4 regions of the Massilia sp. BAP21 genome follow, and region 1 is predicted to be linked to each of the others. Evidence: predicted binding sites of a transcription regulator. Region 1 holds the regulator's gene; each other region holds the start of a gene.
The links. The regulator sigma-54, encoded in region 1, starts transcription at its own class of promoters, with help from an activator protein. The targets are predictions, from matches to a motif close to TGGCANGNAANCTGCTTT.
Positions count from the first base shown of each region.

Region 2: the regulator sigma-54 is predicted to act here: its motif matches at 4,627-4,644, upstream of ACWYRN_RS14375 (PEP-CTERM sorting domain-containing protein).
Region 3: the regulator sigma-54 is predicted to act here: its motif matches at 2,341-2,358, upstream of adh (aldehyde dehydrogenase).
Region 4: the regulator sigma-54 is predicted to act here: its motif matches at 3,874-3,891, upstream of pepA (flocculation-associated PEP-CTERM protein PepA).

Region 1 is NZ_CM173596.1:1,386,296-1,393,399, reverse strand. Features, by position in the region: gene ACWYRN_RS06105 (KpsF/GutQ family sugar-phosphate isomerase) at 1-228, shown strand, start outside; gene ACWYRN_RS06100 (KdsC family phosphatase) at 228-761, shown strand; gene lptC (LPS export ABC transporter periplasmic protein LptC) at 776-1,372, shown strand; gene lptA (lipopolysaccharide transport periplasmic protein LptA) at 1,415-1,978, shown strand; gene lptB (LPS export ABC transporter ATP-binding protein) at 1,984-2,739, shown strand; gene ACWYRN_RS06080 (RNA polymerase factor sigma-54) at 2,787-4,271, shown strand; gene hpf (ribosome hibernation-promoting factor, HPF/YfiA family) at 4,333-4,686, shown strand; gene ACWYRN_RS06070 (enoyl-CoA hydratase/isomerase family protein) at 4,815-5,900, shown strand; gene rapZ (RNase adapter RapZ) at 5,973-6,836, opposite strand; gene hprK (HPr(Ser) kinase/phosphatase) at 6,939-7,104, opposite strand, start outside.
Region 2 is NZ_CM173596.1:3,266,073-3,273,176, forward strand. Features, by position in the region: gene flgJ (flagellar assembly peptidoglycan hydrolase FlgJ) at 1-672, shown strand, start outside; gene flgK (flagellar hook-associated protein FlgK) at 741-2,681, shown strand; gene flgL (flagellar hook-associated protein FlgL) at 2,707-3,930, shown strand; gene ACWYRN_RS14375 (PEP-CTERM sorting domain-containing protein) at 3,918-4,580, opposite strand; gene ACWYRN_RS14380 (sensor domain-containing protein) at 4,757-7,104, opposite strand, start outside.
Region 3 is NZ_CM173596.1:1,642,210-1,649,313, forward strand. Features, by position in the region: gene ACWYRN_RS07180 (S-(hydroxymethyl)glutathione dehydrogenase/class III alcohol dehydrogenase) at 1-137, opposite strand, end outside; gene ACWYRN_RS07185 (DUF779 domain-containing protein) at 163-642, opposite strand; gene adh (aldehyde dehydrogenase) at 659-2,179, opposite strand; gene ACWYRN_RS07195 (TonB-dependent receptor family protein) at 2,422-4,575, shown strand; gene ACWYRN_RS07200 (TonB-dependent receptor) at 4,683-6,911, opposite strand.
Region 4 is NZ_CM173596.1:3,144,998-3,152,101, reverse strand. Features, by position in the region: gene ACWYRN_RS13845 (hypothetical protein) at 83-235, shown strand; gene ACWYRN_RS13840 (RDD family protein) at 341-808, shown strand; gene radC (RadC family protein) at 956-1,627, shown strand; gene ACWYRN_RS13830 (hypothetical protein) at 1,663-2,106, opposite strand; gene rpmB (50S ribosomal protein L28) at 2,398-2,634, shown strand; gene rpmG (50S ribosomal protein L33) at 2,646-2,816, shown strand; gene pepA (flocculation-associated PEP-CTERM protein PepA) at 2,958-3,827, opposite strand; gene ACWYRN_RS13810 (DesA family fatty acid desaturase) at 4,061-5,230, opposite strand; gene ACWYRN_RS13805 (mechanosensitive ion channel family protein) at 5,458-6,738, opposite strand; gene ACWYRN_RS13800 (RsmB/NOP family class I SAM-dependent RNA methyltransferase) at 6,756-7,104, opposite strand, start outside.

The DNA.
Region 1 (7,104 bases):
GACGGCGACTTGCGCCGCCTGATCGAGCGCGTGCAGGACTTCTCGAACATCGTCATCCGCGACGTCATGCATGCCAACCCGCGCACTGTGCAGCCGGAACAGCTGGCCGTGGACGCGGTGGCGATCATGGAAGAATTCCGCATCAACCAGATGCTGGTGGTCGATGGCGAGGGCAAGCTGGTCGGCGCCCTGCACATCCACGACCTGACCCGCGCAAAGGTAATCTGATGGTGACTCCTCTCGCACATACCCAGCGCGCCGCGCGCATCAAGGTCATGATCTTCGACGTCGACGGCATCCTGACCGACGGCAGCCTGACCTACGGCCCGGACGGCGAAGTCACGAAGACCTTCAACGTCCTGGACGGCCTGGGCATCCAGCTGCTGCAAAAGACCGGCGTGCAGACCGCCATCATCAGCGCGCGCAAGTCGCCGATCGTCAACGCGCGCGCCAAGGACCTGGGCATCAACCACGTCTGGCAGGGCTTCCACGACAAGCGCGTGGCCTTTGCCGAGCTGCTGGCGCAAACCGGCGTCACGGCCGAGGAGTGCGGCTACATCGGCGACGACGTGATCGACATGCCGCTGCTGAGCAAGGTAGGCTTCGCCGTCACCGTGCCGAGCGGGCACCCGGAAGTGCAGTACCGCGCGCATTACGTCACCAAGGCGCCGGGTGGGCGCGGCGCCGTGCGCGAAGTCTGCGACCTGGTGATGCGCGCCCAGGGCACCTACGAACAGGCGCTCGCGCCGTATTTCGCCTGAATCCTGTTAAACGCATGGCAATCCTCCAGAACCGCCGTACCTCGCACCGCTGGCGCCTGCTGGCGCTGATGCTCACCGCCGTGTTCTTCGCCTTTGGCAGCTTCTGGCTGCTGCAGGCGATGCAGGGCGACGACGACGCCAGCGCCGGGAATGCCGGGAACGAACCCGACTACATCGTCGAGAACTTCAGCTTCGTGCGCATGACGCCAACCGGCCAGCCGCGCTACGTGGTGTCGGGCGCGCGCCTGGCCCACCATCCGGTGACCGACGTCTCGGAAGTAAGTAAACCGGTGGTCGAGAGCATGGCGCCGGGCCGCCCGCGCATGACCATGCATGCCGACCGCGCCCAGATCCACCACCAGGAAAACCGGGTCGAACTGATGGACAACGTCGATATCGTGCGCCCGGCCACGCCAGGCTCGGAAGGGCTGCGCGCACGCACCGATGCGCTGACCGTGCTGGCCGACGAGGAGATCGTCAAGACCGACCGTCCGGTCGACATGACGCTGGGCGCCTCGACGGTGAAGAGCGTCGGCCTGGTGGCCGAGAACCCGACCCAGAAGCTGCACCTCGGCCGCGGCCAGATCGTGTATCCGCCGCGCCAGCCCTGACCCCGCCGCTGACCCCAAAAAATCTAGGAACCAGCCATCAATATGAAAAACATCCTCGCCGCCGCCGTCCTCTCGCTGCTGTCGCTGTCGGCCCTGGCCGAACGTGCCGACTCGCTGAAGGAGGCCGTCGTCAATTTCGATTCGGCCGACTTCGACGAAGTCACCCAGACCCGCATCCTGACCGGCAACGTCGTCCTCACGCGTGGCACGCTCACCATGAAGTCGGACCGCGCGCTGGTCAAGGAAACGCCGGAAGGCTACATGAGCATCACGCTCACCTCGGGCCCGGGGCACGTGGCCACCTTCCGCCAGAAGCGCGACGGCGGCAACAATTTGTGGATCGAAGGCCAGGCCGAACGCATCGAGTACGACGAACGCCAGGAACTGGTGAAGCTGTTCTCGAAAGCGACCGTGCGCGAGCTGGAAGACGGGCGCCTGACGAATGAACTGAACGGCCCCTTCATCTCCTACGACAACCGCAAGGAAGTGGCGGCCGTGCGCAACGACGCCAGCGGCGAAAGCAAGGTGGGCGGCGGACGCGGCACCCTGATCATCGCGCCGCGCAGGACCACGCCCGCAGCGGCACCAGCGCCGGCGGGGAAATGAGCATGATGGGAGCAAGCGCAGGCAGCACCCTGGTCGTGCGGGGGCTGCAGAAAAGTTACGGCAAGCGCCTGGTGGTGCGCGACGTGTCGCTGGAAGTGGGCTGCGGCGAGGTCGTTGGCCTGCTCGGCCCGAACGGCGCCGGCAAGACCACCTCGTTCTACATGATCGTCGGCCTGGTACCGTCGGACGCCGGCGCCATCGAGATCAACGGCACCGACATCTCCAGCCTGCCGATCCACCGGCGCGCGGTGCTGGGCCTGTCCTACCTGCCGCAGGAAGCCTCGGTGTTCCGCAAGCTGACGGTCGAGGACAACATCCGCGCCGTGCTGGAACTGCAGCGCGACGACAACGGCAAGTCGCTCTCGAAGGACGCCATCAACGAGCGCCTTGATTCGCTGCTGGCCGAACTGCAGATCGAGAAGCTGCGCGAGAACCCGGCCCTGTCGCTGTCGGGCGGCGAGCGGCGCCGCGTGGAGATCGCGCGCGCGCTGGCCACCAACCCGCGCTTCGTGCTGCTCGACGAACCGTTTGCCGGCGTCGACCCGATCGCCGTGATCGAGATCCAGCGCATCGTGCGATTCCTGAAGGAGCGCGGCATCGGCGTCCTGATCACCGATCACAACGTGCGCGAAACCCTCGGCATCTGCGACCGCGCCTACATCATCAACCAGGGCGCCGTACTGGCCTCGGGCCGCCCCGACGACATCATCGCCGACGAGTCGGTGCGCCGCGTCTACCTGGGCGAGCACTTCCGCATGTAATCGAGGTAACGACACCGCTTTGAACCGCAGTTGAACAGTAAGAATCGATGAAACAATCCCTGCAACTCCGGACATCGCAGCACCTGGCCCTGACGCCGCAGCTCCAGCAATCGATCCGCCTGCTGCAGTTGTCCACGCTCGAACTGCACCAGGAAATCGAGCAGATCCTGTCCGACAATCCCTTGCTGGAGCGGCTCGACGATCCGCTCGACCGCTCGGTGCGCCTGCTGGCCGACGGCGCCATCAACAGCGCACCCGCGCAGGGCGAGGCACCGGCCGCGCCATCGAACGAGGAAAGCGCGCCGGCCAGCGCCGACGCGCCCGAAGGACTCGACGGCGGCGGCGACCATGAACACGGCGAGCCGGGTGGATCCGACAGCGACTGGGGCGACAGCGGCCGGGCCTCGGGCAACGGCGAAGACGAGGACGGCCGCCCGCAGCTGGAAGCCGGCGGCATCACGCTGCGCGAACACCTGTCGGAACAGGTGCGCGTGACCAACCTGAACCTGCGCGACCGCGCCCTGGCCGAGCTGGTGATCGACGCCATCGACGACAATGGCTACCTGGAAGAACAGCTCGACGAGATCCACGCGCGCCTGCCGCAGGAACTCGAGGTCGAGATGGACGAACTGCGCTGCGCGCTGGCGCTGATTCAAAGTCTCGATCCGGTGGGCGTCGGTGCGCGCAGCGCGGCCGAATGCCTGGCGCTGCAGATCCGCCGCATGCCCGGCGTGCCGCTGGTGACGCGGCGCACGGCACTAAAGATCGTCGAAGGGTATCTGACCTGGTTCGCGCAGCGCGAATTCAACAAGCTGAAAAAGGCGCTCGACTGCGACGACGAAGACCTGCGCGAAGCGCAGGCCGTGATCCGCCAGTGCCATCCGCACCCCGGTGCCGCGTTCGCATCGAGCACCTCGGACTATGTGGTTCCGGACGTTATTGTCCGGAAAACGAAGAGCGGCTGGGGTGTGACCCTGAACCACGAAGTGATGCCGCGCCTGCGCGTGAACCACATGTACGCGGCCTTGCTGAAGGGCGGGAAAGGCGAAGGGCAGATGAGCGCGCAGCTGCAGGAAGCGAAGTGGCTGATCAAGAACATGCGCCAGCGCTTCGATACCATCCTGCGTGTTTCCGAGGCAATTGTGGAGCGCCAGCGCAACTTTTTCAGCCATGGCGCGGTTGCCATGCGGCCCCTTGTGCTTCGCGAGATAGCTGATACACTAGGCCTACACGAGAGCACAATCTCTCGCGTAACCACGCAGAAATTCATGCTGACCCCGCACGGCATGTTTGAGCTGAAGTATTTCTTCGGAAGCCACGTCGCCACCGAAGCGGGGGGCGAAGCATCTTCGACGGCGATCCGGGCTCTCATCGCGCAACTGACAGGAGCAGAAGACCCCAGGAACCCATTATCCGACAGCAAGATCGCGGAAATGCTCGGTGAACAAGGAATGGTCATCGCACGCCGCACGGTTGCCAAATACCGTGAGGCACTGAAAATTCCTCCAGTCAGTCTCCGCAAATCCTTGTAACGGCGGCACCCTCGCGCTTCCTGCGCGGCGCGGCAGCCGCCACCTCTTCAAAGGAGTGTGTATGAATCTCACTATCAGCGGTCACCACCTCGACGTTACTCCCGCCATTCGTGAATACGTACAAAACAAGCTTGAGCGCATTACCCGCCACTTCGATCAAGTGATCGATTCCCACGTGATCCTCGCGATCGACAATCTTACCGAAAAAGAAAAAAGGCAGAAGGCCGAGATCAACTTGCGCGTCTCTGGCAAGACCGTGCACGTGGAAAGTGTGGCGCAAGATTTGTACGCTGCGATCGATCTGTTGATGGACAGGCTGGACCGGCAAGTGATGAAGTACAAGGACATGCTCAAGAGTCATAGTCGCGACGCACTCAAGCGTCTCCCTGAAGGCGGAGAGGCAGCCGCAGCCTGACAGGCCGGCCAGCACCGTCTGAACGAGGGCGCCCGCTGGGCGCCCTTTTCATTGTTATCTCCCCCTCGTCAATACCCCGCCGCCACGGGTCTTGGGTAGAATGGATGTTTTTTCGACCATTCCAGACCATGACCGACCACGTCCAGACCCGCATCGCCAACGGCACCGGTACGATCACCCTCGACCGCCCGAAAGCCTTGAACTCCCTATCGCTGGACATGGTGCGGCGCCTGACCGACACCCTGCTAACCTGGCGCGACGATGCGTCGGTCGACGCCGTGGTCATCACCAGCAGTAGCGAAAAGGCCCTGTGCGCGGGCGGCGACATCCGCTTCTTCCACGAGGCCGGCCATGCCACGCCGACGGGTGGCAGCGCGCTGCTGGAAGACTTCTTCACCGAAGAATACGCGCTGAACCACCTGATCCACTTCTATCCGAAACCGTATATCGCGATCATGGATGGCGTGGTGATGGGCGGCGGCATGGGCATTGCCCAGGGCGGTCCGGACACCGGCCTGCGCATCGTGACCGACCGCACGAAAATGGCGATGCCTGAAGTGAACATCGGCCTGTTCCCGGACGTGGGCGGCAGTCACTTCCTGTCGCATGCGCCTGGGCAGCTGGGTAACTATCTCGGCCTGACCGGGCTGACGATCGGCGCGGCCGATGCGCTGTATGTCGGGCTGGCGGACGTGTTCGTGCCAGGTGCGCAATTGCAAGCCTTGAACGAACTGATCGACGCCACGCCCGGTGCGCAGTTGCCGGATGCGATCCGTGCGTTTGCCTCCGGCTTCGCCGATCAAGCAGGGGAGAGCGAACTGCAGGCGCAACGCGCCACCATCGACGCGCACTTCGGCGCGGCTTCCGTGGCAGCGATCATGGAATCCCTGGGCCGTGACGAACATCCCTTTGCGCAAAAAGCGTTAAAGGCGATGCGCCAGCGCTCGCCGCTGATGATGTGCGTGACGCGCGAGATGCTGGTGCGTGGCGCGGCCATGAGCGTGGCCGATTGCCTGCGCATGGAGCGTTCGCTGGTGCGCCGTAATTTCGAGCACGGCGAAGTGCTGGAAGGCGTGCGCGCGCTGGTGATCGACAAGGACAATGCGCCGCAGTGGAAACCTGCATCGCTCGAGGACGTGACGGCGGAGATGGTGGAGGGTTTCTTCGCGCCGGTGTGGCCGGCGTATGCGCATCCGCTGCGGCACCTGGATTGAAGCAGGGACTGCGCATCCCGGGTAGGTGGGCACGGGGTGCTTGCCCTACGTCGACGTTGACGGATAACGCGCTTACGACTGCTCGCGGTGGCGCAGCACCACGCGTTCGGTCTCGCCGAAGTACGCCGCCAGGCGCTCGGCCATGTACACCGAGCGGTGCTGGCCGCCGGTGCAGCCGACCGCCACCGTCAGGTAGCTGCGGTTGTCGGTCTTGAACGAGGGCAGCCATTTTTCAACAAAGGCGCGAATATCTTCCAGCATCTCGGTGGCGCTGGGCTGGGCGTCGAGGAAGGCGATCACCGGCGCGTCCTTGCCGGTCAGCGGGCGCAGCGCGATGTCGTAGTAGGGATTCGGGATCGCGCGCACGTCGAACACGAAATCGGCGTCCAGCGGCACGCCTACCTTGAAGGCAAACGATTCGAAGAACAGGGTCAGCGGTGCATGCTTGACCTCGGCCAGTTCCTTGATCCAGGCGCGCAGTTTATTCGCCGACGCTTCCGAGGTGTCGATCACGTGGCCGAGCTGCTCGATCGGCGCCAGGCGCTCGCGCTCTTCGGCGATGCACTCGATCAGGGTGCGGCGCGAAGCTGGGTTTTCGCCTGGGCGCAACTGGTGCGAGAGCGGGTGGCTGCGCCGGGTTTCGGAAAAGCGCGCCACCAGCGAGTGGGTGCTGGCGGTCAGGAACATCACCTTGACCTCGTGGCCTTCTTCCTTCAGCGAACGAACGCTATTCGGGAGTTCAACCAGCGACTCGGCGCTGCGCGCATCGACGGCAACCGCCAGCCTGGCGGTGCGCTCGGCATCGACCGTTTTCACCAGCTGCGGCAGCAGGGCCGGCGGCAGGTTGTCGACGCAGTAGTAACCCGCGTCTTCGAGGACGTTCAAGGCAACCGATTTGCCCGAGCCGGAAATGCCGGTAATGAGTACGATGTGCATGGCGCGATGATACCGCAACAGTACCGGCTTGTCGTCGGGCTTATCGTTGGATACGGGGGCGATCGATGTACATACCCGCCAATCGCGCCAGTTACAGCGGTATCAGTCGCTGCTCATGGCCTGGCGTTGCCGCTCCATGAATTCCTGCAGGGTATCGATGCCGCGCAGTTGCAGGATGGTGTTGCGCACCGCGGCTTCCAGCAGCACCGCGATGTTACGGCCGGCCGCCACGGGAATCACGACTTTGCGGATCGGCAGGCCCAGCACT
Region 2 (7,104 bases), 1.9 Mb from region 1:
GGCATGGGCCTGGCCGACGTGCTGACCCGCCAGCTGTCGGTGCAGACCGACGCCAAGGCGCTGGCCATCGGCAGCGAAGCCTCGACCACGGTCGGCCGCGACGGCGTGGCCGCCGCGCTCGAGATTCCGCTGAAGCCAAAAGCCGGTCCGCTCAAGGAAGGCCTGGACGCGGGCCTGCAGACCCAGGGCATCAGCGCCAGCGGCCGCACCCAGGCGCCGCACGTGCAGGCCTTCCAGGAAAAGCTGGGCGCCCACGCCGCCGCGGCCGAACAGGTCACCGGCGTGCCGGCCAAGTTCATGCTGGGCCAGGCCGCGCTGGAAACCGGCTGGGGCAAGCGCATGATCCGCAATGCCGACGGCACGAACAGCAACAATCTGTTCGGCATCAAGGCCGGCCCTGGCTGGAAAGGCAAGGTCGCCACCGCCGTGACCACCGAATACGTGAACGGCGTCGCCCAGCGCCGCGTGGAAAAGTTCCGCGCCTACGACACGCCGGCCGACTCGTTCAAGGATTACGCGCGCATGCTGGCGAACAATCCACGTTACGAAAAGGTCATCAACAGCGCAGGCAGCCCCGAAGCATTTGCCCACGGCCTGCAGCGCGCCGGCTATGCCACCGACCCGAACTACGGCCACAAGCTGAGCAAGATTATCAAGAACTCACTGGCATGACGACATACGCAAGGCGTTCAAGTTTCGACGCAACTTGCCGTAAAAGACAACATCAATAGAGAAACGACATGTCCGGAAACCTTCTCAGCATCGGCAAGACAGGCTTGTACGCGGCCCAGGCCGCGCTCAGCACGACTGGCCACAACATCACCAACGCCAATGTGGCCGGCTACAGCCGCCAGGGCGTGGTGCAGGCCACGTCGACCCCGGTCGAGACCGGCTCCGGATTCGTTGGCACCGGCACCAAGATTGCCGAAATCAAGCGCTACAGCGACGATTTCCTGAACACCCAGGTGCGCACCGCAGGCGCCAGCAAGGCGTCGTTCGACACCTATTACGCGCAGATCAGCCAGGTCGACAATTTGCTGTCGAATACCACCTCGGGCCTGTCACCGGCGATGCAGAACTTCTTTGCGGCAGTGCAGGACGTCAGTGCCAACGGCGGGTCGGCAGCGTCGCGCCAGTCGCTGCTGTCGGCAGGCGCCTCGCTGGCCGGCACCTTCCAGCAGATTGACATGCGCCTCGAGGAAATTGATGCCGGCGTCAATACGCAGATCGAATCGAACGTCACCCTGATCAATTCCTATGCCCGGCAAATCGCAGACCTGAACAACAAGATCGCCGGTTATGGCACAGGCAGGCAGCCGAACGACATGCTCGACCAGCGCGACCAGCTGGTGACGGAGCTGAACCAGCACGTCAAGGCGACCGTCACGGTCGGGAACAACAATGCCCTGAACGTCTCGATCGGCAATGGCCAGCCGCTCGTCATGGGCCAGCAGTCGTTCCAGCTGGCGGCGTTGAAGTCGCCGACCGACTTGTCGCGCGTGACGGTAGGCTATGTTACCGGCGACAAGACGGTGGCCTTGCCGGAAAATGCGCTGGCCGGCGGCGAGCTCGGCGCCTTGCTGGAGTTCCGCACGAACACGCTGGACCGCGTGCAGAACGCGGTCGGCCGCCTGGCGATCGGCCTGGCGACCAGCTTCAATGACCAGCACAAGCTCGGAATCGATCCGGCGCGTGCACAGGGCCAGGATTTTTTCAGGACGGGCCAGGCCTACGTGGCGGCGGCCGTGACCAACGTGCGGCCGGCCACGGCGGCTGTCGATGCCGCCATCGCCGACCCGGCGCTGCTTACCGACAGCGACTACCGGGTGGAGACGGACGGCAGCAGCTTCTACGTCACGCGCCTGTCCGACAAGGAGCGCACCAAGGTCGATCCCTATGATGCGAACGGCACGACCTTCAGCAAGGACGGCGTGGATTTCCATTTTTCCGGCACCCCGATCGCCGGCGACAGCTACCTGGTGCGCCCGAGCGCCAACGGTGCGTCGAGCCTGCAGCTGGCGCTGTCGGACGTGAGCCAGATCGCCGCCGCCGCGCCGCTGGCGACCGCGGTTCCGCAGTCGAACAAGGGAAGCGGCCAGATCAGCGCCGGTAGCGTCGACGCCGGCTATTTCGCGGCGCCACCGGCGCTGCCCGTGACGCTGAGCTACACCGGCGGCATGCTGTCCGGATTTCCCGATCCGGCCGCGGTGACCGTCGATGGCAAGGCGGCCGAGCCCGATGCCGACGGCAATATCGCGTTCAAGGCCGGCGCGACCTACAGCTTCAATGGCGTGAGCGTGAAGCTGTCGGGCGCACCCATGGATACCGACAGCTTCAGTATCGCTGCCAACACCGGCGCCAGCGCCGATACCCGCAACATGCTGGCGCTGGCCGGGCTGCAAACGAAAAACATCCTGAATAATGGCAGTGCCACGTTCCAGTCGGCATTTGCCCAGACCGTCAGCTCGGTCGGCAACAAGACGCGCGAAGTGCAGGTCAGCGCGAGCGCGAGCGAGGCGCTGTTCAAGGAAGTGCAGGCCTCGGCCGAGAATGTTTCAGGTGTCAACCTGGACGAGGAAGCGGCGAACCTGATGAAGTACCAGCAGGCTTACCAGGCCGCCGGCAAGGTGATGCAGATTGCCACCAGCATCTTCGACACCTTGCTGTCGATCGCACGCTGAACCCGGAACGCAAGCGGAGCACACCATGCGCATCAGTACCCGAACCATCTATGAAAACGCCACGAATCAGCTCAACTCGCTGCAGTCGCAACTGGCGAGGACGCAAAACCAGCTGTCGGCCAATACGCGCATCCTGACCGCGGCCGACGACCCGATCGCTGCGGCGCGCGCGCTCGAGGTGACGCAGTCGCAGTCGCTCAACACCCAGTACGCCACCAACCGCAACAGCGCCAACAGCGCCCTGGCCCTGGTGGAGCAGGCGCTGAACGAAGGCGGCAACCGGGTGATGGATGTGCAAACCTTGCTGGTGCAGGCCGGCAATGGCGCGCTCAACAAGAGCGACCGCGAGAAGATCGCCGGCGAAATCGAGGCGCGCATGCAGGATCTGCTGGGTGTGGCGAACAGTACCGACGGTAGCGGCCATTATCTGTTTTCCGGCTACCGCAGCACCACGGTACCGTTCGTCGAGGTCGAGGGCGGCGCGGACTACCAGGGCGACCAGGGCCAGCGCATGCTGCAAGTGGGCGCCTCGCGCACCCTGGCCATCAGCGAGACCGGCAATGCGGTGTTCGAAGGCGCACGTACCGGCAACGGCAGCTACCAGACCGTCATGGCCGCGGGCAACAAAGGCTCGGCGGTGGCCACCAGCGGGTCGGTGGTCGATCCTTCGCTGCTCAATGGTCATGCGTACACGCTGTCGTTCCAGCAAACCGGAACGCCGGCCGCGACCACCTATACCGTGACCGACAATACGACCGATCCGCCGGAGCAGCTGGTCAGCGGCAAACCCTATATCGAGGGCCAGAAGATCACCGTTGGTGCGGTGTCCTTCGACGTCAAGGGCAGCCCTGCCGACGGCGACAGCTTCGAGGTCAAGCCGTCGCAAAAGGAGTCGGTGTTCGCGACGCTGTCGAACCTGGTGACGGCCTTGCGCACGTCGACCGACGACGAAGCCGGCCGCGCGGCACTGACCAACAAGCTGACGGTGGCCGGTGAAAACCTCGGCTCCGCGCTCGACAATATCCTGTCGGCGCGGGCCTCGGTCGGTTCGCGGATGAAGGAAGTGGACTACCTCGAGAGCGCCGGCGCCGACCTGGGCGTCCAGTACGCATCGACCCTCTCGAAGCTGCAGGACCTCGACGTGGTCAAGGCCATTTCGGATTTCTCGACCCAGCAGTCAACCTTGCAGGCAGCCCAGGTGTCGTTCAAGACCATGTCGGGGCTGTCGCTGTTCAATTACATCAGCTGATTGCGGCGGCGGCGAGCGTAAGCGGCGCCCAGCATCGCCACGCCGAACAGGGCCAGGCTCGATGGTTCCGGCACGTCGGCAGCGATGTTCGAGCCGTTGAGTCGCAGGCTGGCGCTGCGCAGGGTGAAGTCGCTCACAACCCACGATTCGTCGTAGAACGACAGGTAGAACTTGCCGCTGCTGGCGATGTTCGAGAACACATCAGCGTGGCTGGCAGCGTCGATGTGGAAGGTCTGGCTGATGACAGTGTTGCTTTTGGTCATGCTCATCAGGTTGCTCGAAACATGATCGGCCTGGTCGCCAACGCCCACGAACCAGTTTTCATAGGTTTTCGTCTTGCCGAGGCTGAAGAAGTCATTGGTATTGCTGAAGCTTAACGTCAGGTCGAAGCTGTCGATGCTTTTGTAATCGATCGTGCTGAAATCGAATTCGTCGTTGAACTTGGTGCAGCCCGACGCCGTATCCTTGACGGTGACTGCGTTGCCCGTCACTTTGTCGCAAGGCTTGCGTATGCCGGTATTCGGGTTGACATTGCCGTTCGCGCTGCCGTAGTTCTTGTCGACCGATCCTAGCTCAATAACACTTGCATTGGCGGAAGCCGCAGCGGCGAGCAGCAGGGCAGGAAGGGCGCGCTTGATCATTGCTTTCATTATTTCTCCAGTTGGTACAGGTATCGAAAAGGACTTCCTTACCTGTTAGGCAAACATCGTGCCAACTGGAAATTATCTTGTAAATTCAGAAACTTAGATTCTTTGTCGCTTTTTTAAAGTTACACAGTGTAAAGAATTTCGACAAAGAATTAAAATTTTCGATATGCCAACTGTATTTACGATGGCAATCTGTCGTCATTGCATACCATTTCTTGCAATTTTTCTTGCGACAGCGCGGCGCTGAAGTAATAGCCCTGCATCTGGTCGCAATGATGGGCACGCAGGAACGCGAGCTGCTCGAAGGTTTCCACACCTTCGGCAATGACCTTCATTTTCAGGTTGTGGCCGAGCGCGATGATGGCGCGCGTGATCACGGCATGGCCGTCGTGCAGGCCGCCGCCCAGGAAGGACCGGTCGATCTTGATGAAGTCGACCGGGAATTTCTGCAGGCGGCTCAGGCTCGAATAACCGGTGCCGAAGTCGTCGATCGACAGGCGCACGCCCAGCGTCTTCAGTTCGGCCAGCGCCTCCGTCGCCTCGGCTGGCCGGTCCATCAGCTGGCTTTCCGTCACTTCCAGTTCCAGCATGTGCGGGTCGACCCCGTGGCGCTTCAGCACCTCGGCCAGGTGGCGTGCAAACTGGCGCTGGCGTAACTGCCGCGCCGACAAATTCACCGAAATCACGAAGTCGTCGATGCCGAGCGCGCGCAAGGCTTTCAGGGCGCCGCATGCCTCGGCGATCACCCACTCGCCCAGCGGCACGATGAGGCCGGTTTCCTCGGCTACGGGAATGAATTCGTCTGGGGAAATCATGCCTTGTTCGGGATGGCGCCAGCGCACCAGGGCTTCGGCCCCGACCACCTTGCCGGTGCGCAGGTCCACCTTCGGCTGGTAGCCGAGCATCAGTTCGTCGTTGCGGATGGCGCGGCTCAGGCTTGCCTCCAGCATCAGGTGCTGGTGCACGATCTGGTTCAGCTCCGCCGTATAGAACTGGGCATTGTTCTTGCCCAGGGCCTTGGCGTGGTACATGGCGGCATCGGCGGCGCGTATCACGCGGTCGACGCTGTCACCGTCGAGCGGGAACAGGCTGACGCCGATGCTGGTGCCGGGCACGATTTCGCGGCCGGCCACGTCGATCGGCGCGCGCACGCTGCGGCGGATGCGCTCGACCAGGTCGGCCACATGCTCGGCGCTGGGCTGGTCGTTGATCACCAGCACGAACTCGTCGCCGCCGACGCGCGCGACCGTGTCGTGTTCGCGCACGTTCGCTTTCAGGCGGCTGGCAATTTCTTGCAGCACCACGTCGCCGGCTTCGTGGCCGAAGTTGTCGTTGATGTGCTTGAAGTTGTCGAGGTCGAGAAAGGCCAGCGCACCCAGCACCCCATATTCCAGCGCATGGTCGATCGCCTGCTTCAGCTGGTCTTGCAGCAGGGTGCGGTTGGCCAGGCCGGTGAGCGGGTCGTGGTGGGCCAGGTGGTGCAGGCGGCGCTCGTAATAGCGCGCTTCGGTGATGTCGTTGATCACCGCCACGAAATGCGTCACCTCGCCATCGATGTTCGTCACCGGGTCGATGCGCAGGTCGTTCCAGAACACTTCGCCGTTCTTGCGTACGTTGCGCAGCACCGAGCGCACGCTTTCCTTGTGCACGAGCGCATCGTGGATGCGCCTGTGTTCCGACACGTCGCAGCCTTCGATGCGCATGAAGCGCGGGTTGCGGCCCTTGATTTCCGCCAGCGTGTAGCCGGTAATCTGCTCGAAGGCGGGGTTGACGTATTCGATCTTGTTGTCGCCGCCTTCGCAGCAGGTGATCAGGATCGCGTTCACGCTCGAGAACATCGCGCGCTCGCGCACCCGCAGCCCCTGCTCGGTGCGCTTGCGTGCCTCGATGTCGAGCCCGGTGCCGAATACGCAGGGCAGGCTGCCCAGGCTGGTGCGCGCGCAATGGAACAGGAAGGTGGTGCGCTTGCCGTGCTTGCTGATCAGTTCGGCTTCGTGCGAGGAACTGCCGTAGTCGAACGCGTCCAGGATCTTTTGCACGATCATGGGCCGCTCTTTTTCGTCGAAGAAGAACTTGACGTTACTCGTCGGCAGCTCCTCGCTCGACATTTCCAGCGCTTCTTCAAGCTGGTGGTTCCACAGCAGCAGGTGGCCGCTCTGGTCGATCACATAGAACACGCAGGGCAGGCCTTCGATGATGTCGGCCACCGGCAAGTCCTGGATCAGCGAATAGCGCGGCGGGCTATGGCCGTTGCGCGGAATGACGATCACGCTGTAGGCGCCGGGCTGGCCCGGATCGTAGGATTGCGGCGCCACCGTCACGCGGATCGGCAGGCGGTGGCCGTTGGCGCACAGCAGGAAGCCGACCGATTCGGCATCGGCGCGCGCCGCCATCGACACGCCGCCGCCGGCGCCATCGTCGTCGAACTCGACCACGCGGTCCAGGGTCTGGTGGCGGATGTCCGACGCTGTGTAGCCAGCGAGCATTTCGCAGGCCCGGTTCCAGCTCGTGATGACGCCGGCGGCGT
Region 3 (7,104 bases), 260 kb from region 1:
GTGTAGTAATCGGTATGGCAAATGCCGGTGGCCTTGATCTCGACCAGGACTTCGCCGGCGCGCGGGCCTTCCAGGTCGACCTCGGCAATGGAGAGCGGTTCTCCCGCTTTCCAGGCGATGGCTGCTTTCGTTTTCATGGTGTCCTTGCTGTGGTGTGTGTCGTCAGGCGCCCGGTCCGGTGACGGGAGCGGGCAACTGCGCCAGTTCGGCGTCGCTGAACAGGCGCGAACGCGTGAGGAAGCGCTGCCCGGTGCCGTTATCGAGCGAGAACATGCCGCCGTTGCCGGCGACCACGTCGATGATCAGCTGGGTGTGCTCCCAGTAGGCGAACTGCTCGGCGCCCATGTAGAACGGCGCGCCGCCCAGCTCGCCGAGGCGCACGTCGGTGTCGCTGACGCTGAATTCGCCGGCCGGGTAGCACATCGGCGCGCTGCCGTCGCAGCAGCCGCCGGACTGGAAGAACATCAGCGGGCCATGGCGCTGGCGCAGTTGCTCGATCAAGCCCAGCGCGGCGGCGGTGGCGACCACGCGCCCGGGCGCGGCACTTGGCTCGGCGCTGTGCAAGCCACTGTCCGGGCTAGCGTCCGGGCCGCTGCCCGCGCCGCCGCTCAGGCCGCTGTTCAATTCGTCCGCACTGTCCATGGCCGCCCCGCTCCGCTCAGAAGAAGCCCAAGGCCTTCGGGCTATAACTCACCAGCAGGTTCTTGGTCTGCTGGTAATGGTCGAGCATCATCTTGTGGTTTTCGCGGCCAATACCCGACTGCTTGTAGCCGCCGAAGGCCGCGTGCGCCGGATACAGGTGGTAGCAGTTGGTCCAGACGCGCCCAGCCTGGATCGCACGGCCGACGCGGAAGGCGCGGCTGCCGTCGCGCGTCCACAGCCCGGCACCCAGGCCGTACAGGGTGTCGTTGGCAATCGCCAGGGCGTCGGCTTCGTCGCGGAAGGTCGTCACCGCCACCACCGGCCCGAAGATCTCCTCCTGGAAGATGCGCATCTTGTTGTGGCCCTTGAACACGGTCGGCTTCACGAAATAGCCTTCCTTCATGTCGCCCTGCAGGGTGTTGCGCTCGCCGCCGGCCAGCACCTCGGCGCCTTCCTGCTTGCCGATGTCGAGGTAGGACAGGATCTTTTCCAGCTGCTCCTGCGAGGCCTGGGCGCCGAGCATGGTCGTCGCATCCAGCGGGTTACCCTGCTTGATGGCGGCCACGCGCGCCAGGGCGCGGTCGATGAACTTGTCGTAGATCGATTCCTGGATCAGCACGCGCGACGGGCAGGTGCAGACTTCCCCCTGGTTCAGCGCGAACATGGCAAAGCCTTCCAGGCACTTGTCGAAGAACGCGTCATCGGCATCCATCACGTCTTCGAAGAAAATGTTTGGCGACTTGCCGCCCAGCTCGAGCGTGACCGGAATCAGGTTTTGCGCGGCATAGCCCATGATCAGGCGGCCGGTCGTGGTTTCGCCGGTAAAGGCGATCTTGGCGATGCGCTTGTTCGAGGCCAGCGGCTTGCCCGCTTCCAGGCCGAAGCCATTCACCACGTTCAGCACGCCCGGCGGCAGCAGGTCGGCGATCAGCTCGACCAGCACCATGATCGAGGCCGGGGTCTGCTCGGCCGGTTTGAGCACCACGCAATTGCCGGCCGCCAGCGCCGGCGCCAGCTTCCAGACCGCCATCAGGATCGGGAAGTTCCAGGGAATGATCTGGCCAACCACGCCCAGCGGTTCGTGGAAGTGGTAGGCATAGGTTTCGTCGTCGATCTGGGCGATCGAACCCTCCTGGGAACGGATGCAGCCGGCGAAGTAGCGGAAATGGTCGATCGCCAGCGGGATGTCGGCGGCGGTGGATTCGCGGATCGGCTTGCCGTTGTCGATGGTCTCGGCGGTGGCGAGCAGCGACAGGTTCTGTTCCATGCGGTCGGCGATGCGGTTCAGGATGCCGGCGCGTTCGGCGGGCGAGGTCTTGCCCCAGGCAGCTTTCGCGGCGTGGGCGGCGTCGAGTGCGAGTTCGATGTCCTCGGCACCGGAGCGTGCGACTTCGCAGAAGGGCTGGCCGGTAATCGGCGTCAGGTTGGGAAAATACTCGCCCTTCACCGGCGCTACGAACTTGCCGCCGATGTAGTTGTCGTAACGCTGCTTGAAGGGATTGGCAACGCCGAGTTTGCTGATGTCCGCGAGATTCATGTCGTCCTCTTTCTGGTTTGTATTGGGTCCCCGGCTGGATCGGTATGGCCGTCCAGATCTGAAACAGTGCCACGCCGGCTGTCCTAATCTGGAACAGGTGCTGCGCCGTTTGCTCAGGCAAGTACCGGGCGGACAGCACGTGGCGTGTGCAGAGCCAAGGCTATGCAAGGGCCGTGCCATTCAGGTCCTGGCGGCCTGGCAGAGATATTGCTTCGTCAACTGCACAGAATATGGAGACATGCATGGTCCAGCTTTCCCTGCGGCGCAAGCCGCTTGCCCTGCTGTGTGCGGGCAGCACCCTGTTTGCAGGCGGCATGGGTACGCCGGCAATGGCCGGCGCGCCCTCGCCCGCAGCTGCGTCTGATGCAGCGCCGGTACCGGTGGTGGTGGTTACCGGCAGCCGCATCGAGCACGACAGCTACGATTTCCCGGCCGCCATCGACGTGGTCGACGCCACGCGCATCGGCAATGCCCAGCTGCGCGTGAATGCGTCGGAGGCGCTGGTGGCGGTGCCGGGACTGGTGGTGCTGAACCGCCAGAACTATGCCCAGGACTTGCAGATTTCCTCGCGCGGCTTCGGCGCCCGCTCAGCCTTCGGGGTGCGCGGGGTGCGCCTGATTGCCGACGGGATTCCGGCTTCGATGCCGGACGGCCAGGGCCAGGCGGCCACCTTCAACCTCGACATGGCCGAACGCATCGAGGTGCTGCGCGGACCGTTTTCCGCCCTGTACGGCAATCACTCGGGCGGCGTGGTGCAGCTGTTCACGCGCGATGGCCAGGGCCGGCCGACCGTCGAGACCACGGTGTCGGGCGGCAGCGACGGCACTTATAAAGTCGACCTGAATGCGCAGGGCGAGGCAGGCGGGATCGGCTACGTGGTCGATGCCTCGCGCTTCGGCACCGATGGCTACCGCGAGCACAGTGCGGCGCGGCGCGACCAGGGCTTTGCCAAGCTGACCACTCGCCCGAGCGCGACCAGCCGCCTGACGATTACCGCCAGCAGCCTGACCCAGGACGATACCCAGGACCCACTGGGCGTGACCTGGAACACTTTCCAGCGCAACCCGCGCGCCGGCGAGATCGACGCCACCGATACCCAGGTGCCGAACCGTACCCTGGCCGAGCGCTACGACACGCGCAAGAGCATCGACCACCAGCAGGGCGGCGCGGCCTTTGAACAGCGTTTCGGCGCGGACCGATTGCGCGTCATGGCGTATGTGGGCAAGCGGCAGGTGATCCAGTACCAGGCGTTCTCGCGTGCTTTCCAGGCGCCGCCCACCCATTCCGGCGGCGTGGTCGATTTCGACCGCGACTTTTATGGCCTCGAGCTCCAGTGGATGACGGTACGCGAGCTGGCCGGTGGCAAGCTCAGCACCACGGCCGGCATCGAATACGGCCGTTCGGTCGACGACCGCCAGGGTTACGAAAACTTTGTCGGCAGCCAGTTAGGGGTCAAGGGCGCCTTGCGCCGCAACGAAAAGGACAAGCTGTCGAACCTCGACCCCTACGTGCAGACCGAGTGGGCCGGCGGCCCCTGGGTGCTGACGGCGGGCCTGCGCCGCAGCAGCCTGAAGGTGGACGTGGACGACCGTTTCCTGGCCAATGGCAACGATAGCGGGTCCGTCGACTACAGCCGCGTAACGCCGGTGCTGGGGGCGCTGTACAAGGTGTCGGATAAATTAAACGTGTACGCCAGTGCGGCGCGCGGCTTCGAGACGCCAACCCTGAACGAACTGTTCTATTCGAGCGGCGGCGGTTTCAATTTCAACCTTGCGCCGGCGCGCAGCAAGCACCTGGAGCTGGGCGCCAAGGCGCAAATGGGCGATGACACGCGCATCAACGCCGCCCTGTTCCAGGCACGTACCGAGGACGAGATGGTGGTCGACACTGCCGGCGGCGGACGCACCAGTTACCGCAACGCCAGCTCGACCTTGCGGCGCGGCGCGGAGGTATCGCTGGAGTCGTCGCTGGGTGCCGGTTTCAGTGCGCGCGCTTCGGTGACGCTGCTGCGGGCCACTTATGAGACCGGATTCGGCAGCGTGGGCGCCGGCAGGCGCTTGCCGGGCGTGCCGCGGGCGAATGGCTATGCCGAGCTGGCCTGGACGGAGCCAAACGGCCGCCTCAGCGCAGCGCTTGAGACCGTCGCTTCGAGCAAGATCTATGCGGAAGACACCAATCTGGAGCGGGCCGCGCCGGGGTATGCGGTGGTGAACGCGCGCATCCAGGCGCGGCAATCGATCGACCGCTGGCGCTTCAGGCAATTCCTGCGGGTGAACAATTTGTTCGACCGCAGCTATGTCGGTTCGGTGATCGTGGGTGATACCAACCGCCGCTATTATGAAGCCGGCACCGGGCGCCAGTGGATGGCGGGCGTCAGCGCCGAGTACACGTTCTGAGCGGGCAGTCTGAATACGGGTTCCCGATATGTGTTCTGACTGCGCGTTTTAAATACGCATTCTGAAACGGCCGGCCGCTTGTATCGTACCGGCCGGCGTCTGGCGTTTCAGAATGTATAGCGCAGGCCGGCAACGAAGGTACGCGGCGCGCCGGGCGCCACGAAGCGCGTGTGCCCGGGTTCAACCTCGCCTTCGTGCGGACGCAATACCTGGCCGTTCGGGAACAAATCGGGCGCCACCGCGCCATAGGTTTCGTAGCGGCGGTCGAAGACATTGCTGATGCGGGCAAAAATTTCCCAGTTCGGCGCCGGCCGGTAGCTGGCGCGCAGGTTCACCAAGGCATAACCGCGCACGCGCCAGTCGGCGCGCTCGGGTTCTTCGCCCTCCTCTGGATCTTCGATCAGGCCATCCTCGTTGCCCTGGCTGAGCAGGCTGCTGGCCGCCTGCAGGTCGGCACCGAAGCGCAGCTGCGGACTGGCGTCCCAGTCCAGCGACAGCTTGCCGCTGTGACGCGGCAGGCCGGCCAGGCGCATGCCGCGTTCCACCTCGACGTTGCGCGCACCGGTGAACAGTTCGCCGTCGGCGTCGTACACGGCTTCCAGGTAGCTGTAGGCGAAATGCACATTGACAGGTCCGAACTGCCGGGCGACGGTGGCGTCCAGGCCCTGGTGGCGGGTGCGCTCGAAATTGGCGAAGTAACCCTGGCGCGATGGCGAGCTGAGGAAGAGGATGTCGTCGCGGTTGACGGTGCCGTGCAAGGACACCGAGTAATTGCCGCCGGGCAGACGACCGCGTACACCGGCCTCGATCGTACGCGCGACCACCTGCTTCAGGTAAGGGTCGGCCTGCAGGCCCACCGGCAGGCGGCAAGGGTTTTCCGGATCGGCGCAGCCGAGCTCGATGACGGTGGGCACGCGGTTACCCTGGGCGACATTCGCGAAAACCGTCGCGCCATTGCCCAGCTGGTGGGTGATGCCGAGCGAGGGGTTCAGGCGGGTGTAGGTAAAGCTTTCCCGTGGCTGGACGCCGCGTTCGTTGGTCAGGGTATTGCTCACGCGTGCGCGATTCAAGCGTGCGCTGGCAGTCAATTGGGTGCTGGCACTTGCGGCCCAGCTGCCGGCGACGTAGACACCCAAGGCACGCGCACTGCCAACCACCGACGACGAGGGCTCGCGCTCTTCGTCGGGGTCGCCGATGACTTCGCGGGCGTCGGTGACAAAGGCTTCCTGTTCGAACTGGGCGTACTCGGCTTCGCTGTGGTCGAAGCTAAAGCCGGCATCGAGCCGGTAGGCGCCGCGCCGGGTGCTGAAGGCGGCGCTGATGCCGCGGCTTTCCTGGCGCGTGCTGGTGGTGTTCAGCACGCCGGGATGCAGGGCGGCGCCTTCGGCCAGGGTGAAGCCGCACTCGTCCGATTCGAGCGGGGCGCCGCTGGCGTCGAAACCCTCCGCGCAGTCTTCCACGTAATCGTCGTATTCCTCGCTGACATCGCCGTTGACGGTGTCGCGGCGGCTGTTGCGGGCGTAAGCCGTGGCGCTCAGTTCGCTGTCCTGGCTGAAGCGATGGGTGAGATTCAATGTGCCCTGCACCAGGCGGTTGCGGGTGGTGTCGGGGTAGGTATAGACGGCGTGCCGGTCGGCTTCGTACAGGGAATCGGGCAACAGGCCATTGCCGAGCAGGCGGCTGCGTCCGCCCAACAGGCTCGCTGACCAGTCGGTCGCCCCGAGCGAACGGCCGACCTTGACCAGCACATTGCCGAGGTGACCGGAAGAGTGGTCGCGCCAACCATCGTCGTCGAACCAGGTAGCGCCGATAAAGCTGTGCCAGCCACCCGTACCCTGCCAGCCGTAGGAAGCATCGGCGCGGCGCCGGCCTTCGTCGGTAAGCGAGAACTCGAACTCGCCGCCGGGATGGCTGAGGCCAGACTTGGTGGTAAAGGCCAGCGCGCCCCCCAGGGTGTTCAGGCCATACAAAGGATTGGCGCCGGGGACCAGCAGCAGGCTGCCGATCGCGGACTCGGGCAGCATGTCCCAGTTGATGACGTCGCCAAAGGCTTCGTTCACACGCACGCCGTCCAGGTAGACCGAAATGCCTTGCGAACTGCCGAGCACCGGGGAGGCGCGGAAGCCGCGGAAGGTCAGGTCGTTCTGGAAGGGGCTGCCCGAGGTTTCATTGACGTTCACACCGGTAAGGTTGCGCGACATGTACTCGGACAAATTTTCCCCTCCAGCCTTACGGATCGTCTTTTCAGTGGCGAGCTGTACCGGATAAGGCAGCAGGTCGCGCTCGATGCCCAGACCCGGCAGCGGCGCGAAGCCGACAATCTCGACGACCGGCATCGTGCCCTCGGGTTTCTCCGGCCTTTCCGGCTCAGCCGCGGCGCAGGGAGCAAGCACGGCAGCCGCAAGGAAACAGCAGACACGTTCGGTGTGATGGCGAGGAGCGAAAGCCTGCCGGATGGATGCGCGAAGTTCCATGGAGTGTCCCGTCGTGAGCAACTCTTAATCCAACAGCAAGGGACGTGCCACGGCT
Region 4 (7,104 bases), 1.8 Mb from region 1:
AAGGCGCTATTGTAAGGCACTGCCGCCCTTCCCGCCGCCGGGCGCTGCTTTTTTCGGCAGCAAATGCGCCGCGCGAGGTACCTTGCCCTGTTTTCTCGGCTACCTCTGGGTCGTATTCGATGCCCGCAAGCAGAGCTGGCACGGCAAGCTTGCCGATACCGTGGTCGTGCGGCGCAAAGCGGGGATGTCGGAGCAGGTGCGTTTCGAGAAGCCCTTGAACGAACCCGCCGGCTGAGGACACCGTTCCATCGACAGGGCGCAGTACGCATATTGCGCCCTGCCATGCCTGATGCTACCGTTGCTCCGCGCGGCCGCCTGGCCGCCTTTCCGGAGCTGGGTAATGGTCGATGAAACGCACTATGAATATGCAGGATTCTGGATTCGCGTTGCCGCGGCCGTGATCGATTCCATCCTGGCCGTGTTCATCACCATCCCCTTGTTACTGGCCGTGTATGGCCGCGATTACTGGGTGAGCGAACGCTTTATCCAGGGTCCGGCCGACTTCCTCATTTCCTATGTATTGCCTGCGATTGCGGTCATCGCCTTCTGGATCGCGCGCGGCGCCACCCCGGGCAAGATGCTGCTCTCCACGCAGGTGGTGGATGCCAGGACTGGCGCGAAGCCCACGGCCGGCCAGTCGATCGGACGGTATCTCGGCTATTACGTCTCGACCATCCCGCTTGGCCTGGGCCTGCTGTGGGTGGCCATTGATCCGAAAAAACAGGGATGGCACGACAAGCTGGCCGGTACGGTCGTGATCCGGCGCAAGCAAACGACGCAGCCCGTGTCGTTCACGCGCCAGCCCTGAATCGCGACGCACGTCGCCGACATCAGCGTCAGATCAGCACCGCCTTTTGCACGCTGCCCATAATGCGTGGCGGCGAGTCGTGCAGCCCCCCGCCCTGCCGCGGCGGGCGCCGGCCGCCTCCCCTTCCTTCATGGTACAAGGAGCAACATGGGTATCAACGACTGGCCGGAACAGGACCGGCCGCGCGAACGGCTGGCGCGCGAAGGCGCGGTAGCGCTGTCGAATGCGGAACTGCTGGCGATCTTCCTGCGCGTGGGTGTACGCGGGTGCAACGCCGTGGAACTCGGCCAGCACATGCTCGAACACTTCGGTTCGCTGCAGCGCCTGCTGCATGCCACGCCGCAGGAGTTTTCAGAGGTGAATGGCCTGGGCATGGCCAAGTATGCCCAGCTGCAGGCGGTGATGGAACTGTCGCGCCGGGCGATTGCCGAGCAACTCTTCCGCCAGGCCCTGTGCTCGCCGGATGTGGTGAAGAACTACCTGCGCGGCAAGTTCGGACTGCAGGCCTACGAATCCTTCGTGGTGCTGTTCGTCGACGTCAAGAACCGCCTCATCGATGCACAGGAAATGTTTCGCGGTACGCTGACGCATACCAGCGTCTACCCGCGCGAAGTGGTCAAGGCGGCCCTGCGCCGGAATGCCGCCGGCGTCATGCTGGCCCACAACCACCCGTCGGGCGAATGCGCGCCCAGCGAGGCCGACCTCAGCCTGACCCATGCCCTGGTCCAGGCACTGGCCCTGATCGATGTGCGCGTGCTCGACCATTTCGTGGTGGCCGGGACCCAGGTACATTCGTTTGCCGAACACGGGCAGCTGTGACGGCTGTGCACTACCGCCGTCACTTCACATCCGCGTTACTTGCGCAGCAGCGCCTCGAACTTGCCCTGGTCGAGGAACTTCGTGTAGCCGCTGATCGTGGCGGACACCTCGGCATTCGACATCAATTCCATCATCGCCACTTCGCCCAGCGAACGGAAAGCGGAGAGCATGCCCTGGCTGCCTTCGGCCTGCATGACTGCGCGCGTTTGTTCGGTGCAATTCTCGGTCAGCAGGCGGGTCACCAATTGGGCCATGCCCCTGTCGGCATCGTTACGGGTGGCCGGGGTGACCGTGGTGAGCTTGTTCATTTCCGGATGGGCCGACATCGAGATAAAGATCCAGCGCGCCAAGTCCGTACGATCCTTGCCGTTGGTACTGCTCTTCAGGCATTCGCCGAGCTGGTTGGTGGCAGGATTGGCCATGGCGGCCTGGGAAGTGAAAAATGCCAGACCCAGGAACAGACTCGGAAGGATGCGCATACGCCGCTTTCTTTATCAAAAAGGAATTTAAAAGTGGCATTACTTTAACATTTTGCGTTTTGGAAACACAAGCCATGTTGTTGGCAATCGACAGCGAGCATCGTTGGTAGCTACGGCCTCACTGTTCAGTTAACCGCATGAAAACAAGGCGCTAGCCCTGTTTTTACAATTGTTAAATCTGATGGAGCAATCAAGACACCATTGTTTTTCGCAAGTGATTGATTCCGCGATGGTTTTCACGCTATACTCTCGTTTTTCCGAATTCGGAAGTTTATTCTTAAGGAGTGCGCTATGGCACGTGTCTGCCAAGTTACTGGCAAGGGAGTTATGGTTGGCAACAACGTCTCCCACGCAAACAACAAAACGAAACGCCGTTTCCTGCCTAACCTGCAGAACCGTCGCATCTACGTCGAATCCGAAAACCGTTGGGTCTCGCTGCGTTTGTCGAACGCCGGCCTGCGCGTTATCGACAAGCTGGGCATCGACGCCGTTCTGGCCGACATGCGCGCTCGTGGCGAAAAAGTCTAATTAGGGGAGCTATCATGGCAAAAACTGGCCGCGACAAAATCAAGCTGGAATCGACCGCAGGTACTGGTCACTTCTACACCACCACCAAGAACAAGCGCACGATGCCGGCGAAGATGGAAATCATCAAGTTCGACCCGAAAGCACGCAAGCACGTTCCGTACAAGGAAACCAAGATCAAGTAATCGATCCTGGTTCAGTACAAGAAAAGCCGCCCACGCAAGTGTGCGGCTTTTTTGTTGCCCGTTGCGCCCGCTGCGGGTAAGGCTACGGGCGAAAAAAAGAGCGGGCAAGCCCGCTCTTCTTCCTGAACGCTTGTAGAGCGCTTATGCCTTGTTGGCGCGCTTGCGGGCCACGACGCCGGCGCCCAGCATGGCAATGCCGAACAGGGCCAGCGAACCCGGCTCCGGTACTTCGGTCGCCAGCTTGAACTGGCCATTGTTCGAGAACAGGAAGTATTCGCCTGGCTTGTTGGCGTAGGTACCCTTGGTACAGCCCTTGCCCTTGAAGCCGGAGAATTCGCAGACCAGTTCGCTCACCAGGACCGCGTCCGGCCTGGCCACATTGTTGGCATTGGTGAAAGCGAACGACAGGATGGACTCGGTCGACAGGTCTTTGCCTTTGCCGTCGAAGAAATACCCGGCCTTGATGGCACCGACGTCGGCCGACGCCAGCACACTGACCTGGCCATTCCCGGTTGGCCGGCCGCTTGCATCCACCAGGCCGCCACCGCCGGCCAGCACATTGAACTTGGCGATTTCGGTGCCCAGGTTGGCCCCATAGACGCCCGCGGTCGAGCCATATTCCCCGTCGACCGGGTTCTGGTACATCGTGATGGTACCGCCGGTAAACGCAAAGGCGCCATTGAAGGTGCCGGTACCGGAGGCCTGGAAGACGGCGCTGATATTGCCGCCTGCATACTTCACCGGGAACAGCGCGGCTTTGCTGTCGGCTTGCGTGATGTTGAAAACAGCGTGCTCGACGAACGTGAAGGAACCCGTGCCGTTCGGAGTCAGCTGGATGAAGGCATTGCCGTTCACATCCAGGTATTCGTTGATCTTGTGGCCACTGGCAAAACCGCCGCCATTCGGATTGAAGACCCAGTCGTTCATGACTGCGCTATTGACGGCAGCATTGGCATTGGCAAATGACAGGGCCAAGGCAGCGGTGCAGGCTAGCTTGTTCAGAAATTTCATAATTAGCTCTTTATCGATGGAAATCGGTTTTGCGAATACGAAATGAGAAGCAAGTCCTGTGCCATAAATATATTTACGATTGGAATCAATTACTTGTAGGAATCCTGTCTGTCCCAATCACAGCGGTTGTAAAGAAACTCGACAGTATGCACGCAGATTGCATACGCACCGTGGCTACAAAATAAATAACAACGGCTCCCGCAGGAGCCGTTGTCGATAACGCAGAAAGGCGTTTATGCGTAGCTACGCAGGCGCATCGAGAACTCCTGCAGCGACTTGATGCCCGAGGCTTCGGCACGCGTGCACCAGTCTTGCAGTTGCTGCAGCAGCTGGTCGCGGGTCGAATGCGAACGCTCCCAGATGGCGCCGAGTTCCACACGCATCTGGTGCATGGTCTCCAGCGCCTTGCTGTGCTTGAACAGCTCGATCAGCTGGGCTTTTTGCGACAGTTCCAGCTTGCCCGGCTCGCGCTGCAGCAGCTTGCGCGACGATTTCAGGAAGCGCGCTTCCAGCTCGGCCTTGTGCTTCAGGTGCTCGAATTCCTCGTGGAAGGCGTGCTTGACCGACTTGGCGTACTTGGCCATCACATCGTAGCGGTTGGTGATCACCGACTGCAGGGTTTCCAGGTCGGCAACAACCTTGTCCTTGGCCAGCTTCGGCTTCGGTGCGACTTTCTTCACCTTTGCCAACCCAACCATTTCCATAGCGCGGATGTAGGCCCAGCCGAGGTCGATTTCATACCACTTGCTCGACAGCTTGGCCGAGGTGGCATAGGTATGGTGGTTGTTGTGCAGCTCTTCGCCACCGATCAGGATGCCCCACGGGAAGATGTTGGTGGCCGCATCGTTGCAATCGTAGTTGCGGTAGCCCCACCAGTGGCCCAGGCCATTGATGATGCCGGCCGCGGTAATCGGAATCCACAGCATCTGGATGGCCCAGATGGTGATGCCGATCACGCCGAAGAGCACGAAATTAATGACCAGTAGCGCCGAGACGCCGGCCCAGCTATACCGGGTGTAGAGATTGCGCTCGATCCAGTCGTCCGGCGTGCCGTGACCGTATTTTTCCAGCGTTTCCTTGTTCTTGCTCTCGGCGCGATACAGCTCCGCGCCTTCCAGCAGCACTTTCTTGATGCCGCGGGTTTGCGGGCTGTGCGGATCTTCCTCGGTATCGCACTTGGCGTGGTGCTTGCGGTGGATGGCGGCCCATTCCTTGGTCACCTGGCCCGTGGTCATCCACAGCCAGAAGCGGAAGAAGTGGCTCGGGATCGCATGCAATTCCAGGGCGCGGTGCGCCTGGTGACGGTGCAGGTAGATGGTGACGCCGGCGATGGTGATGTGCGTCACCACCAGCGTGTAGATCACGACTTCCCAGGGACTCAGGCCGACGAGGCCGGTGGTCATGAATTCCAGCACAGAATGCAGGATATTGCTAAAGGTCATTACTGCTCCAAGTTAAGGTCAGACTGTACTGCGCGCCGATCTTTCTGTGAGGCAGTCGCGCGAGGCAGCGCGCACGCGCCGGCCAAACAACCCCGCATTCTACGCACTTTCTCATGACGCACGGCACGAACAACGCATATAAATGCGCTTCTTTACCTAACGTGCGCCATCCTGTTAGTGAATATGCATTAGGTCTGTTGCGCTGGAGGCGGATTCTGCGGTGGCAGGCCGAGACGGATGGCGCCGGCATGCACCAGCGCATAGATGTTCCGGTTCACGGCCGAGATCACACCCCCGCTGCCCTTCTCCGGATCGACGATCGAGAAGCCGAGTTCAAGCTCGTAGCCATGCGGCCCGAAAGCGTTCAGTTGCACTGAAGGCGCCGGCTCGGCCACCACGCGCTCGACCTCGTCGGCCTGGCGCGCCAGCAGCGTCATCACCGCGTTCAGGTCGCTGTCGTAGGCGACCGTGATCTTCGTGTTCAGGCGCACCGCTCGGTTCGTGCCCGACTGGTTCGTTACGACACCGGTGATCAGCATTTCGTTCGGCAGCAAGGTCTGCGTACCGTCGAGCGCCTGCAGCACGGTGTAGCGGGTATTGATGCGCGCCACGCGGCCGGAATACTTGTCGACGGCAATCGGATCGCCGATCGACAGGCTGCGCTCGAACAGGATGATGAAGCCAGACACATAGTTACTGGCAATACGCTGCATGCCGAGACCGAGGCCGACACCGAGCGCGCCGCCGAACACCGACAAGACCGTCAGGTCGAGCCCGACCAGGCCCAGGCTGACCAGCACCGACACCAGGATCAAGATCGCCCGCCCCATGCGCGCCAGCACCACGCGCAGCGAGGTGTGCATGCCCTCGAGGCGCATCAGGCGCTCTTCCAGCGCGGCGCCGGCCCACAGGGCCAGCATCATTAGGACGACGACGGAGACCACTGCTTGCAGGATCGCCAGCAGCGAAGCGGAGTTCTTGCCGAGTGGGATTTGGCGATTCTCGAGGAAATGCAAGATGTCCGGCCACTGGCCGGTGAGATACAGCGCAACACCAACCCAGACCACCAGCGCCAGCACCTTCTCGAAGGTCTGCAGCGCGGTGCCGAGCGGGCCACGCCGCGCGAACACCCGCCGCAGCAGGTAGAACACCATGCGGATCAGGGCCATCGACGCGAACAGCGGCAAGGCCACGGCCAGCAGGTGCACGTTCTGGTAGCGGGCCAGGATGAGCTTTGCAAGCCACACCCCCGCCGTGATCAGGAGCGGCGCCAGCACGCGGCCGAAACTTTCGACACCGAGGCGGCGAATCGCCCCGGCGTTGTCGTCCTCGTGCAGCCAGCTGCGCCGGATCAGGCGCGCCAGCAGCAGGCCGACCAGCACCGCAGCCACGATCGCCAGCGCCTGCCACAGGATGCGCGGGTTACTGATGTCCTCGAGCAGGTCCTGCAGCAGGTCGGTCAGCGGCATCGTTTGCACGTTGTGATTTACTCCGCGTCGGCTTCAGGCGCGGCCGCCTTCGGCGCCTTGGCGGCCATCGGCTTGCGCTCCAGCACGGCGGCGAAAAAGCCGTCGGTCTGGTGCTTGTGCGGCAAGAGCTTCAGGTAATCGCCCATTTCCAGGTCGATCTTTTGCTCGGCCAGCACCTTGTTCATCGGCACCAGCTCGAAGTCCGGGTGCGACGCCAGGAACTGCTCGACGATGACGTCGTTCTCTTCGTTCAGCAGCGAGCAGGTGGCGTACACCAGGCGGCCGCCGCCCTTCAGCAGGCGCGCAGCGCCGTCGAGGATCGACGCTTGTTTCTCTTGCATCTCGGCCACGGCGCCTTCCGGCTGG